One region of the Adhaeribacter sp. genome, then DNA from elsewhere that is predicted to be linked to it. Evidence: riboswitches for the same ligand, from Rfam matches in the RefSeq annotation. Region 1 holds a riboswitch; the other holds the start of a gene.

Region 1 (7,429 bases):
CTCAAGGCCCGGGTAGTTGGTACGCCCAGGTAATGCATGGCCTCGCTCATTAAATATTCCCGCACCGATGAGCGTAACACTGCGCGGCCATCGGCCCTGCGCGAATACGGGGTTCGTCCGGCGCCTTTTAGTTGTAATTCCCAGGTACGGCCGTCAGGTGCGGGCCACTCGCCCAAAGTTATGGCCCGGCCGTCGCCTAGTTGGCCGGCCCAATTGCCAAACTGGTGACCAGCGTAACAGGCCGCATACGGTACCATGGTAGGCGCGAGGTGGTTACCACCCAATAGATCAATATCGGTTTGAGTGGGTTTTTCAATGCCTAAATCTTTCGCTAAATCATCGGACCAGGCTAGTAATTGGGGTTTAGCTACCGGCGTGGGCATGGCTTTGCTGTACAACATCCCGGGGGTTTGGCGCGGACGCAGATCGCCGGAATCATCGCCCGGAAAATTATTTACAAATTCATTTTTATATTCTTGGGCACTCAGGCTGGGCATATATCAGTTTTATTAATTTAATGGTATAAAGAATTAACCAAATACAATATTGGTCTGGTAAGCATTAACAAAAGTTTTACCGGAAAAATTACCGGCTACTTACATAATTAAAGTAAAGTTTATAGCTGATTTTAATAATTATTATTTAGAGTATGTTTACATTTAGTAGAAACAGTCGAAATCCATCCTTTAGAAAGAATCTTCTGCTTAGGTAACCCCTACGAGTCTTTGGGAATGACGGAGATTACTGGGAGAAAGAGGCAATTTTCTTCCGCTTTTTTTAATTGTTTAATAAAATTTAAACATACTCTTACTTGATTTTAAAAGCGGTAAGTAGTGAATTTTTTCCGAGAAAACGATTACTCCGTATAAACAATAAAGCAGCAACTACGCCAACCGGTAGCTGCTGCTCTGCAGAAGTGGTATAAATTCTTTTATAATATTTCGAAAATATTTAAATCCTGATACGGCGTGCCGCTATTTTTAGATGAATATCTACCTCTGGATAAATATGGCGGTTTTTTAAAGCGGGATCGGCCGCGTAAGTCATGCCCCATTGGGTACGATCTAACTTAAAAGTAGCTTCTACCGCCAACGAATCTTCCTGTAAATCTATCCGGGCCGGAAAAGTAATGGCGTGCGTTTGGCCCAGCATAGTAAAGTTGCCGGTAACCTGCGCGTTGTTTGCGGTATTTGCCTCTGCAGCACTAGTGGGTAGAGGCATTACCTGGCTGAGCGTAAAACTGGCTTCGGGGTAAACGGCCAGGTTAAAAAAATCTTTGCTCTTCAGGTGTTTCAGCAGAACCGGTTTAACTGTTTTGGGCAAATCAAAATTTTTAATCGACGCAATGGGAATAACAAAGGTGCCGCTTTTAATCTGGCCATTTTCTACTAGCAGGCCGGCGCACGTTACGGCAAATGAACCCTGGTGCGTAGTATTGGGGCTGGCGCCCGACCATTTGATTAGCGATTTTTCCTCGTTTAGGGTGTAATTAAATTTATCGGTCTCGGAAATAAATAAAGAAGATAATAAGCTAAGTACACTTAGAAAGAATAATAAAAGGGGTTTCATGTAACTGTGTTTATGGAGGTTTACCTGTGGGTAAATAGTTAACTTTTACTAAGACTTTGCGGCCTAAAAATGCAACCGGAAGCAGTACCCCTAAAATTTATCTTTGTTAAAGCCAGAAATGATACCCTGAATGGGCAAAACCGGCTCCTGAATAGTATTATCAATATTTGTATTGATGTGCAGAGAACCTCTTTATTTTAAGAGCGATCTGCTGTACACGCGTATGCCAAACAGATAAATTTTTAAATAAACGGCTTTAAATCGTTTAAACTAAATAATTTTATTACCTTCGTTCTAATTACATGGGGTGCTTAATAAAGAATTAGGCTGAGATTATACCCATATACCTGATCTGGATAATGCCAGCGTAGGAAATGTAAACCTTCTTAAAAACACGCGTTCGCGTTTTTTAACATTTTCTATCTGCTTTAAAGCCAGGCATTTTTAAACTATTTAAAATACCGGTGATGAGCAATTTAACAAAACAAAAGTTTGACCTGGCAACCCAGGATTTAAGAAAATGGCAGGGCCGGCCGGAGTGGTTTTTTAACCGCGACCATACCGATACCTACGAAATGTGGTACGAAGGCCGCTACAAACGCGCCGAAATCTGGCAGAAAAAAATAATAGGCGACTTAATTAAGCAAGACCAACGGGTAAAAACCCTATTGGAGTTTGGTTGCGGCACTACCCGTTTTACCCGCTGGTGGCACGAAATAGGCATTGAAGCCAGCGGCGGCGATATTTCGCCGTTTATGTTGGGCCAGGGGGTACACCTGTTCGATGGCGATTTGGTCTTGGCCGATTCTCACTACATGCCCTTTAAAGACCACACCTTCGATGCTTTGGCTTTTATTACCACTTTTGAATATTACCGCGACCCGGTTAAAGTAATTCGGGAGGCGGTGCGCGTGGGTAAATACGGCATTGTTTTCGGGATGATGAACCGTAACTCTCCCAAAGTTGTACGCCGGCGGGTACAGCAAGCATTTGGTAAAAACCCCTTCTACGTAACCGCTACTTTTTACACCCCACAAAAATTAATGGCTACTATCCGGGAGGCGCTGGCGGGCCGGGAATACACGATAAACTGGATGGCTACTGGCTTGCCCGAATGGTTTCCGGTGCAGCAATGGCGCGTGCCTTACGGCGATTTTTTTGGATTGCACGTTAAATTAACCGATGTGCAATGAGCGCTTTTATAGATAATGCGGGCAAAATAGGTGCGGAGGCTTTTAAAGAAATATTGCTGCCCCAGTGTGGTGCTGCCCGGCCTGAGGTGGTATTGGGGCCGCGCTTTGGTGTAGATACTGCCCTGATTAACTTGGGCAATAATATGGGTTTGGCGGTGGCCAGCGATCCGCTTTCTTTAATTCCGGCGCTGGGTTTGCAGGAATCGGCCTGGTTATCGGTGCATTTACTGGCCAACGATATGGCTACTACGGGTTTTGCTCCTCAGTTTGCCCAGTTTGTGTTAAACCTGCCTACTAGTCTAAGCGCCGCTGCTTTTCAGGAATATTGGGGGCATATCCATCGGTTTTGTTCCGATATAGGTGTAGCCATTACGGGCGGTCATACCGGCCAGATAGAAGGGCAAAATTCTACTATAGCGGGTGGGGGCACCATGTTTTTAACCGCTCCTCTAGACCAAATGCTGGCCAGTAGCGGTGCCCGGCCAGGCGATATTATTGTGGTTACCAAAGAAGCGGCTTTAACGGCCTCGTCTATTCTGGGCCTAAGTTTTCCCGAAACGGTAAAAAACAAGCTGGGCCAGGAGGTTTACCAAATTGCCTGCGAAAATTTTTACCGCACCTCTTCTTTACCCGATGCTTTAGCCGCGACTGAAGTTTTAAAACCGCACCTGGATTTAACCGCCATGCACGATGTAACCGAAGGCGGTTTACTAGGCGCTATCACCGAAATGGCGGCCGCTTCGGGTTGTGGCTTTTGGGTAGAAGACGAAAAGCTGCCGATTGATGAGGCACCTTACCAGATTACTTCTTTATTTAACATTGATTACCGCTACAGCGTTGGGGCAGGGGCTATGATTATGGCCGTACAAAAAGAAAAATTGCCCGTTTTAATTCAGCACTTGGCCACAAAAAACATTCAGGCTACGGCCGTAGGGGAGTTTACAACAGCGGCGGAAGGTTGTAAAATCCTGCAAAACGAACAGATGCAAGAGCTGAACTTTAATGGCAAAGATCCTTATTGGGAAGCTTTTTTTAACGCCTATAAAGCCGGGTTAAAATGACAAAAATGAATTCCATTACCGGCGGCGTATACTTAGTAGTAGATCCCAGCCAGTCAATCCAGAACTTGCTGCCCAAAATAGAGCAGGCCTTAGCCGCTGGCGTACAGGTGCTGCAAATCTGGAAGAATTGGCCCGAATATTATGATTTAGAAGCAAAACAATATTTTATCGATCAACTGCTAAATATTGCCATTAAGTACCAGGTGCCCGTGCTGATAAACGACGAATGGGAATTACTGTTAACCACCGGGTTGCACGGCGTGCATTTTGATAATATTCCGGCAGATTATGATATAATCAAGCGCAGCATAAACCGTCCGTTTCTGGCGGGTATTACGTGCAGCAATAATTTGGACCTGATACACTGGGCACACCAAAACCTGCTCGATTATCTATCTTTCTGCGCGATGTTCCCGTCCTCTTCGGTAAACACCTGCGAACTGGTAAAACCCGAAACAGTAGCAGAAGCCCGCAAAATAACGGATATGCCTATTTTCTTGTCAGGCGGAATTACGCCGGCTAACCTAGGGTCTTTAAAGAATTTAGCTTTTAAAGGGGTTGCTGTTATAGCTGGTATTTTAAACGCCGAAGATCCTTATCAGAATACCATTGCCTACGAACAAGTACTTAAACAATTAAATAAATGAGAGCTGCCTTATTAGCAAAACTTTGCTGTCCGCAAGATAAATCGGATTTACAAATTCAGGTTTTTGCGCAAACCGAAGAAAACGAGATTACCGAAGGATTATTAACGTGCCAAGCCTGCAACCGCTACTACCCCATTATTTACGGTTTGCCTATTCTTACACCCGACGAGTACCGGGAAAAAGCTTTAGAATTACCCTTGCTGGAAAAATGGGGCTTGCGCTTAACCGATAACCAGAACCAGGTTTTCCGGTTAGAAGCACCGGAAAGTAAATAGAACAATGCCTCCCGGCACCGCAGTTTATACCTGCGGTTTTTCCGGTAATTATTTTCTGAAAAGGAAATAATTACCTCCGGCAGCACTTAAATTATAAGGGCAGAGCTATGAAGAATTAAATCATGCCGGGTTTGTAACCGGGCGAGGACCGTTTTTTCTTGCGCCAACCTCTTTTTAAAGAATTACCAGTCCAGATATTTGACAAGAAAATGGCCATTAACAAAGCCGCAATTTCTAATATTATAATAAATGCGAGTACTTCCCACCAGTTATAGTTATAGATATTCATACCTTATTTTTTAAGTGGCTGGAGATAAAAAAATACTAAATAAATATAACGGTAAATACCTAAAAATAGGTATAGGGGCTTATTTAATTATTCCGTAAGTTAGCCCAAGTCTTAAAGCGTGCCATAATAGGTCTATTTTTATATTACAAAAATATTAGCGCTTTACTATATTTATTCTTAATATTGTTAAATATTTCGATTATAGGGAATTTGGTGGTTCTTTTGTTTCTAGCTGATAAATTGAAAATTTTTATAAAAAATTGAATTTATTCGATCTTAGCGGGAACCTAAACGGGAGAATATCGTAATATAAATTTATTTTAATTAAACGTTGGAAGTATGCAGAAAAGGTTTACTCATTTAGCTTTCTTACTTATTGTTTTGAGTTGCGTAACCGCTTGCCAGGAAGGTAATTTCCGGTATATTGAGCCTGTTACCGGTAAAAACTGCCAATTAATAAAAGAGTATTCTTATAGTAACGGCAAGCGTTATTTATTAAATGAGTATTCCTACCTCGATTCTAACCATGTAGCCTCAGTTAAACATTATTCACCTACCGAATACCTGGGCCAAACCCAATTTGAATACGATACCGAAGGCCGGCTGGTAAAAATATACGATAAAATTCCGGATAACAATACCGGTAAATCTTATGATGGCTATTTGGTTTACGGGTACGATGCCAATGGCAACGTGATTGAAATTAAAGGCTATAATACTGAGAACAGCAGCGAAGTACTTATTCAGCACATGCTGTTGTATTACAATGCACAAAACCAGGTAGACCGGGTTATTTCCAGTTACGGCAGTTTAACCCGCCTGGAATATGATGAAAAAGGTAATGTTGCCCGCGTGTTCTTTACCCCTTATCTGCAAAAAGAATATTTAAGAGAAGAGTACACGTCTTATAACAATAAAACGCCGGATTCTTTAAACCAAATCCTAACACTGCGCAATATTTTTATGAACCCCATAGGTTGTAATTACAGCCAGAACCAGGCGCTGGCTTATAAAATGTATAACCCGGATGGTAGCTTAAACCAAAATTATAACCAAAGAATAACTTACGACCGCTTTGGCAATTACATTAAACTAAATTCTAATCACGCTGGAACCGGAGCACTGGCTAGTAATACCGTTATTGAAGCAGAATACAAATGCCGGTTTTAGTTTAGAACTACTTCAGAAGTATTTACTTTATAAAAATAAAGGTCCTGATTGGGAAAGATCAGGACCTTTATTTTATCTGGGTGTTATTTCCAATCGTAAAAAGATGTTCTAAAAATAGCAACAGCATTCATCATTTCAAAATGGTCATTCTGCAAGAATCTTCTTGGTTACTAAATCAGAAGAATCTTGCAAAAGAACCGATAAAAATGGGGAAAACTTATTCTCGCAAGCAGCTATGTAAACTAGTATTTACAAGTTGGTATTATGTGTAGGTTTGGGTTTAAATAACTTTAAAGTAAATGGCTTAGCCATTAAAATAGGGATTCGGGGAGATGTAATCTGGTAGCTTTTGATATTACCTACGCAACTACTCTCCTAATCTTTACCCCGGAGCGGAAGACAGCCAGCTACACTTATTGTTATTTACCTGCCGAAATTTTATAAATATATTGCCCTTTTTGTAAGGTTTTATTTGCTTTTAAGGTTAGGCGATGAATTTCTTCTCCCCAAACGTTGGCCAACCTTTTATCAGGTAAAGGAATCTTTTCGGTTTGGGCTTTAAAGGTTTTGGCATCGTAGGTTAAGATTACCATTTCGTTGCCCACGACTAGCTTAACCGTGCCGGCCTGCGAAATATCCGGCTTTTGCCAAACCAGGAAGTTTATGTGGTTGGGGATTTTTGCATTTTTTAATTCAAAATTATCGGTAATGGTTAAGCCGCCTTCCGGGGCCAGGTTGTAGGTGCGTTGCCAGTTTTTTACACCCGTCTGCTCCGGGTAACTGCCGGCAATGTCTAAAGAAAACTGCTGTTTTGCTTCGTTAAAAGAAACCGCCCGCGAACGGTATTGATGGCCAAAAGATTGCGGTGTACCATTTATGACTGGTAGGTTGTGGTAATTACTTTGCATGGTCCAGATGGAGTAGCGTTCGTTACTAAAGGTTTGGCGGGTATAGGTGCCAACCCCGGCATCAATAAATACCGGCACTTTATTTAAATACAGCGAAAAGGTGCCCACATCGTTATGATTATGACTCTCAGCATTGAAACCTCCTTTGGCGGCAAAGAAAAAGCCGGTTTTGTTTTTCATGTAACAGAATTCGGTTTCGGGATACCAAACTGCGGCATAATTTGGCAAAGCCGCCGACGTAGCATTTAAGCCATCGTTATAAGCCATTTCTTCTAATGCCCGGAACAAATCGCGACCGACAGCAATGGCAGTTGTGT
Region 2 (7,429 bases), on a different contig from region 1:
AAAAATAAAACGGAGTTGCCGGTTACGCGGCTTAAACCAATCCAGATTGGGCTGGTGCTGGTAATTGGTATTGTTACCAGCGGGCTAATGGCACTTTATTTTCAACATTTTACCAATGCCTCTTATCCGTGGTTCGATTCAACATTGGCGGCTTTTAGTGTGCTGGCGCAAATACTGCTTACCCGTAAAAAGATTGAAAATTGGGTTATCTGGTTTCTGGTAGATATTGTTTACGTGGGCTTATACTGGAAAAAAGAAGCGCACCTAACGGCTGGGTTGTATTTTGTTTTCCTGATTATTGCTGCCCAAGGTTTTTGGGAATGGAGAAAATCTATGTAAACCCAACCCGCCGCGGTTTAGAAATTATTCTTTTACCATCGAGCCATCAAGTAAGTTAACAATACGGGTGCCGTAAGTTGCATTTTTTTCGGAGTGCGTAACCTGAATAATGGTGGTGCCTTCCTGGTTCAGGCGCTGGAAAAGCTCCATGATTTCTTCGCCTTGCCTTGAATTTAAATTACCGGTCGGTTCGTCGGCCAAAATAAGTTTGGGCGAGGCTACTACCGCCCGGGCAATGCCCACCAATTGCTGCTGTCCGCCCGACAGTTGGTTTGGAAATAAATCTTTTTTACCCACAATGTTAAATTTATCCAGCATTTCGGCCACCATACCTTTCCGGTCCGATGATTTTACATCCTGGTAAAGCAGCGGGGTTTCTATGTTTTCGTAAACGGTTAATTCATCTATTAAGTGGTAGCTCTGGAACACAAAGCCAATGTAGTTTTTATGCAGTTGGGTGCGTTCTTTCTCCCGGATTTTGTGCACCGGTTTGTCCAGAAAGAAATATTCACCGCTCGAGGGCTCTTCCAACATGCCGATAATATTAAGTAAGGTAGATTTGCCCGAGCCGGATGGTCCCATAATGGAAATAAATTCGCCTTCCTGTACGTCCAGGTTTATATTGCGGAGCACATAAGCACGGGAGAAACCACTGGCATAATATTTATCGATATCTTTTAGCGTAATCAGCATATATTCTTTGGGAATCATTTAAATAACATTACACAGCAAATTAAAATATATTTATGGTTATAACTTCTCAAACCCATCATTTAGAAAGAATCTTTGGTTATCTGCTAATAAGAGATTTTCTAAATGACGGCAGCAAGTTTTACTTTTATAATTTAAATTTTGTGTAACATCCGGTATGTAAACGAAGGTAAATATATTTTAATAATGGAATATAAAAATACCCTAACCCAAAATAATTGAGTTAGGGTAGCATAATTTTTTATAAGAATTTACATCCGGTACGACAATTCGGTGGTGCCGCCCGAAGTACTCATTTTTACCGGAATGCCGCCGCCGTTAACGCTGCCTTTTACCCGATTGGTTTCGGAGTTGCCGTTAAAGTTAGTAAGGGCGGTTTTTACCCGGTTACCGGTTAACTCTAAATCAAGTCCTTTGCCGGGCGGAACGGTGGCGTGTACACTGCCGCCGCTCGTTTGTAAGGTTAAATATTTACCAAGCTCCGTTACATCGGCGCGAATGCTGCCGCCGCTGGTACGGGCATCAATGTCGCCGGCTACTTTTTGCAACTGAATGCTGCCGCCACTGGTGCGGGCTTTTAACGTGCCGCGTGCATCGGTCAGTTGTATAGAGCCGCCGCTGGTTTGGGCATCGAGGTTGCCCTGGTATTGGTTCAGCGAAATACTGCCCCCCGAAGTATTCGCTACGGCATCGCCTTTTACATTTTTAAGCGTAATGCTGCCCCCGCTGGTTTTAGCTTCCTGCGCGCCAGAAAGATTGGTAAGGCTAATGCTACCGCCGCTGGTGTTTAACTTGGTGGTAATTTTTTCCGGTACTTGTATTTCAAAAGAAACGCTCAGGCCATCGTTGTCCCAGTTAAAGTTTTTTTCTTTGCGTTCGGCTACGGCATAAACGGTGTTGCCCTCCTGGCGTACATCAAAAGTATATTTGGCTAAGGCTTCCAGAGAAGGCGCTTCGTTGCGGTTACGCCCGTTAGAAGGGCGCACAAACATTTCTACTTTTACCTGGTTGCCCGCCGTGCCGGTAACTTTAATGCTACCACCCGAAGTTTTGGTTACCAGGGAGCCGTTGTTGTTTAAAGTAAAATTTTTGGTCAGATAAGGTTTCTGTTTGTCGTCCTGGGCGAAAGCAAAATAGGTAGTGGATAGCATGGCGGCTACTACAACCAGGGCAAAGATAAGTTTTTTCATAGTAGTAATTTTTGAGGTAGTATTTTTATTAAAATAAAGATAATCAATATTTTAAATTAATAGATTGCTGGCTTGCTATTTTTGAGAATGAATAATTTACCGGGTTTATAAAAGTAGATACTTTTTAAAGGCAGATGGTTGCCTGCTTAAAATAAAAATTTCACTTCAGGGTAACTTCAGCTAAAGAGAAAAGTAACAGCTGGCCCAATTTATTTTAAATGCGGTACTGGCTTTGCAGGAGCAAACCGAAAAATGCTTGGCGTTAGTTGCCTACCCAAACGACCGCGGCCGGTTAATAATAGAGTTACCGATACGGATCGGTATTTAAAAAAGAAGCGTAAGATCGGATTTTTATTCCTTGTAGTACCACCAAAAAAGCGGTTTGGGTATTGGTTTAAGTTTATCTAAGCAAATTAGGCGTTTACACAACGGCACAATTTCCGTAAATTTGTCTCAGCAATGCGGTTGCACTTTCCGACTGACCTTTTTTATAAACATCGGCGCAGCCGTTTTAATGCTCGTTGTAAAGCCTGGTATATAGAATGGCCGATATTCGCTATTCCGACTTTACCGGTATTCAATTAGCAAATTAGATATTAACAAATTACCATATTAATCTAATATTGGCAGAAGTAATAAAAGTAGCCGTTACTGGTCCCGAATCAACCGGAAAATCTACCCTGGCCGAACTACTGGCTGCCCATTACCACACGGTGTGGGTTCCGGAGTTTGCCCGGACGTATATTGCTGAATTACCTAACCGCTACACACCAACCGACGTTGAAAATATTGCCCATGGTCAGGTAACAGCTTTAGAAAAGGCATTACCCGCCGCAAATAATATTTTATTCGCCGATACCGACTTACTCGTTATTAAAATTTGGTTTACGCATGCCTTTGGCTACTGCCCTACCTGGATTCTGGACGCTTTGGCCAAACAAGATTTTGATTTGTATCTGCTCCTGAACATAGATTTGCCCTGGCAGCCCGATGCGCAACGCGAGCACCCACACCTGCGGCAATTTTTTTACGATTGGTACAAAAAAGAACTTCAGCAATACGGTTTCCCCTTCGTGGAGATTTCCGGTACCCAGGCAGAACGCCGAAAAAATACCATCCAGCACATTAAAAATATTCTTTAGCACTTTGTATTTACCTGTTTTTAATAAAAAGTTTTTTGGAAGTTAAAAGCTCCCTTTAATGTCGCTGGTTACAGGTTACTGACAGTTTCTGACGCGAGGCTCTGCCTCGTGTCTGCGATTTTAGCCGACCTTTGGCTGCGCAAACGCTTACCGGTTATTTTGTGTAATACACAAACTTTAGTGGCTAAAGGAACTTATCCGCGAGACGCTGGCGATAGCAGAAGCATAAATATTCAAATCAGTTTTAATATCAATATTTAAAAGTCCTGCGTAAACCGTTTAAATTTTACTTTAATAGAGGCAGAAAAGATAAATCTTAAACCCTGATTCTATAAGATACATGATACATTACCTGGAAAACGAAACCTGCCGCGTGGGCGTGAAAGAAAGCGGCGCAGAACTCTGTAGCTTTGTAAAACAGCCGGAAAACCTGGAATATATTTGGCAAGCCGACCCGAAAGTTTGGCCTCGGCACGCCCCGGTTTTATTTCCGTTTGTCGGTAAATTACCAGATAACCAGTTTAGCTACGGCGGCAAAACTTACCCCATGTCGCAGCACGGTTTTGCCCGTGACCATCATTTTACGCTCATCAGCCAATCCCAGACCGAATTGGTATTTGAATTAAGCGACAATGAACAAACCTTAGCCATTTACCCGTTTCGGTTCCGGTTGCAAATTATTTACCGCTTAATGGGTAACGCCTTGGAAACTATTTATCAGGTACACAATCCGGCCGAAGAAGATATGTGTTTTTCAATTGGGGCGCACCCGGCCTTCAACTGCCCATTGCTGCCCGGCGAATCTTTCTCGGATTATTACCTGGCATTTGCGCAACCCGAAACCCAAAACAAATATTTACTCGAACAAGGCTTGCTAAACGGCCAAACCGAACCGCTCCTGCAGAACGAGCAAATATTGCCGCTGTCTTACGATTTGTTTTTGCAGGATGCGCTGGTATTTAAAGGGTTGATATCCGAAAAAATAGAACTAAAAAATATTAGTCATAGTCACGGTATTAGCTTCGAGTTTGAAGGCTTTCCATATTTTGGCATCTGGACAAAAGAAACCGGGGCTGGCTTTATTTGCCTCGAGCCCTGGCACGGCATAGCCAGCAGCGTGGGCGATACCGGCGAACTGGCACAAAAAGAAGGAATCATAAAATTAGTGCCCAATACTACTTTTGTTTGTTCTTATCTTATTCGGGTAAATTAAAAAAGGCCGGTGGTTTTTCTGGGAAAACCACCGGCCTTTTTTAGTACATTTTTTACCTCAACTTTAAATCATATTAACTATAACTGCTTGGTCGGACTTATTGGAAAAGGAAATAAGGAAAATTTGGCTTAACTCGAATATACCAACGTACCTGCCTCATCTACAAAAACCCGGCTTGGCTTTTTATTATAATCTGGTTCAAAATCATTAATGGGTAAACTTATACCCGGAGGTAAATCCAGGTCCGGTAAATCATAACCAATTGGTTCGCCGCCATCATCATCGTTGCCTTCGGAAGGCGGGCTTTTGAATTTTCTTTTGGGCATTACCATAAAGTAAGCCAAAATCATCATTATGGCGAAAGTATAAAGTAAGCTAATCATACGGCATTCATTCCTAATAAAAGTTTAGCGGTTGAAAATCAATTGGATGGCAATAGCCATTGGATGACTCGGGCTATAGGTAATAACGAAAGGAAATACTTTTGGTTTTTCATTTTTTACCCTGAACGAAATTTTATTTAGGTATATTTTTTCGGCTTTCAGAAAAATAAAAGCCTATAATTTTTGATAGTTGCCGTAGCCTTTTACCTTTGCCTTCAGTTTAGGGGTGCCTTAATATAACGGGCTGAGATCATACCCATTGAACCTGATCCGGGTAATGCCGGCGAAGGGAAAACGGTTAATTCTTTTCTGCAACCTTCGGGTAAGGCATGCCTGCGCTAAATTAATTTATTTAGAACCTTTCAGCAGGATGAAAAAATTACTTTTACTTTGGCTTATTTTAGCTAGCCCCATTGTGGCTTTTGCCCAGTTTACCGTAAGTGGTAAAATTACCGAAGCCGGCTCTCAGAAACCTTTAATTGGCGCTACCGTGGTAATAGGCCGCGCGGGTACTACCAGCGATGCGCAAGGCAATTACACTTTAAATAATGTAACCGCCGGCGCGCAGCCGTTTAGTGTATCGTACGTGGGTTTTGTAACCGATAAAAGAACCGTAACCGTAAACGGCAATATTACTTTGGATGTAGCACTAACGGCTACCAGTTACCGCACCGAAGAAGTAATTGTATCGGCTACGCGGGCCAACGAAAAAACCGGCACTACTTTTACCAACGTAACCAAAGCCCAAATACAAGAGCGTAATTTTGGCCAGGATTTGCCGTACTTACTCGAGCAAACCCCTTCGGTGGTGGTTAATTCCGATGCCGGTGCCGGGGTAGGCTACACGGGAATCCGGATCCGGGGTTCCGATATTACCCGCATTAACGTAACCGTAAACGGTATTCCTGTAAACGATGCCGAGTCGCACGGGGCGTTTTTCGTGAATATGCCGGATTTGGCTTCGTCTATTCAGGATATTCAGGTGCAGCGGGGGGTAGGTACCTCTACCAACGGAGCGGCTGCTTTTGGCGCCAGCCTCAACATCCGAACTTTGGGTTTTAACCAGGAAGCTTACGCCGAAGCGCTAAATACCTACGGCTCTTTTAATACCTGGCGCCACACCGTAAATTTTGGTACCGGTTTAATTAAAGATAAATTTACGTTTGATGGCCGCTTGTCCAAAATTTCTTCCGACGGCTACATCGACCGGGCTTTTTCCAAGCTTAAATCTTACTACTTTTCGGCGGGTTATTTAGGCAAAACGGGTATGTTGCGGTTTGTAACGTTCTCGGGGCAGGAGCAAACTTACCAGGCCTGGAACGGGGTACCCGAAGATAAACTAAAAACCGACCGCACCTACAATTCCCTTACCTACGACAACGAAACCGATAATTACCAGCAAGACCATTACCAATTACATTATTCTAAAAGTTTGGGCAAAAACCTGGATTTAGGCGGCGCTTTCCACCTAACGCGGGGCCGTGGCTATTACGAACAATTCCGGGAAAACCAACGGCTCTCGAATTACAACCTTCCGGCGGTAGTTTTGGGCGATACCACCATAAGCCGCACCGACCTAATCCGTAGGAAGTGGCTCGATAATTATTTTTATGGGGTAACCTACGCGTTAAATTATAGTCCTGAAAACAATCGCTTTACGGCTACTTTGGGCGGTGCCTGGAACCAGTACGATGGCGACCATTTTGGCGAAGTTATCTGGGCCCGTTTTGCCTCTAATAGCAATATCCGGCAGCGCTACTACGAAGGCAATGCCCTAAAAACCGATTTTAATATTTACGGCAAAGTAAATTACCAACTCAGCCAAAGAGTAGGTTTGTTCGCCGATTTGCAGTACCGCACCATTAATTATGAGATTGCGGGCACCGACGACGACCGCCGCGATGTTACCTTACAAGCCGATTTTAATTTCTTTAATCCCAAAGCCGGTATTACTTATTCTTTAACCGATAACCAAACCCTGTATGCCTCTTATGCGGTGGGTAACCGCGAACCGGTCCGCAGCGATTTTATTGATCGGCCGGAAACCAGTGCGCCACAAGCCGAGCACATGCAAAACCTGGAAGTGGGTTACCGCTTACGCAGCGCCAATCCGCAGCAAACCGGCCGTACCCTGGGCTATACCTTAGATGCCAATTATTACTTCATGGATTATAAAAACCAGTTGGTATTAACCGGTCAGCTAAACGATGTGGGTTCGCCGTTGCGTACCAATATCAAAGACAGCTACCGCACCGGCCTGGAAATTGCGGGTGTGCTCAACTTCCGGAACGTGGCCGACCTGAGCAGTTCGGTAGCTTTAAGCCGGAATAAAATCCGCAACTACACCGAGACGGTATACATCTACGACGAAGATTATAACCCTGAAGGCACCGTACAAACCGATTACGCCGAAACCGATATTTCTTTTTCGCCGAACTTTGTATCCACGCA

Evidence for each region. Region 1 has a riboswitch for thiamine pyrophosphate ahead of ACO1R6_RS14610 (class I SAM-dependent methyltransferase). Riboswitches for the same ligand answer to the same signal wherever they lie in the genome.
Region 2: it holds a riboswitch for thiamine pyrophosphate, as region 1 does, so the genes downstream of both, ACO1R6_RS12855 (TonB-dependent receptor) here and ACO1R6_RS14610 (class I SAM-dependent methyltransferase) in region 1, are expected to answer to the same signal.

Annotation. Positions count from the first base shown of each region.
Region 1 covers NZ_JBMQUD010000093.1:30,217-37,645, reverse strand. Annotated here, with positions in the region: gene ACO1R6_RS14620 (protein adenylyltransferase SelO) at 1-497, opposite strand, end outside; gene ACO1R6_RS14615 (YceI family protein) at 952-1,569, opposite strand; TPP riboswitch at 1,863-1,961, shown strand; gene ACO1R6_RS14610 (class I SAM-dependent methyltransferase) at 2,037-2,762, shown strand; gene ACO1R6_RS14605 (AIR synthase-related protein) at 2,759-3,823, shown strand; gene ACO1R6_RS14600 (thiamine phosphate synthase) at 3,829-4,470, shown strand; gene ACO1R6_RS14595 (Trm112 family protein) at 4,467-4,745, shown strand; gene ACO1R6_RS14590 (hypothetical protein) at 4,861-5,034, opposite strand; gene ACO1R6_RS14585 (hypothetical protein) at 5,374-6,204, shown strand; gene ACO1R6_RS14580 (heparinase II/III domain-containing protein) at 6,624-7,429, opposite strand, start outside.
Region 2 covers NZ_JBMQUD010000081.1:19,940-27,368, forward strand. Annotated here, with positions in the region: gene pnuC (nicotinamide riboside transporter PnuC) at 1-339, shown strand, start outside; gene ACO1R6_RS12820 (ABC transporter ATP-binding protein) at 364-1,050, opposite strand; gene ACO1R6_RS12825 (DUF4097 family beta strand repeat-containing protein) at 1,302-2,240, opposite strand; gene ACO1R6_RS12830 (hypothetical protein) at 2,623-2,781, shown strand; gene ACO1R6_RS12835 (AAA family ATPase) at 2,864-3,382, shown strand; gene ACO1R6_RS12840 (aldose 1-epimerase family protein) at 3,723-4,595, shown strand; partial or broken gene ACO1R6_RS12845 (keywimysin-related RiPP) at 4,592-4,642, opposite strand; gene ACO1R6_RS12850 (hypothetical protein) at 4,724-4,978, opposite strand; TPP riboswitch at 5,191-5,287, shown strand; gene ACO1R6_RS12855 (TonB-dependent receptor) at 5,349-7,429, shown strand, end outside.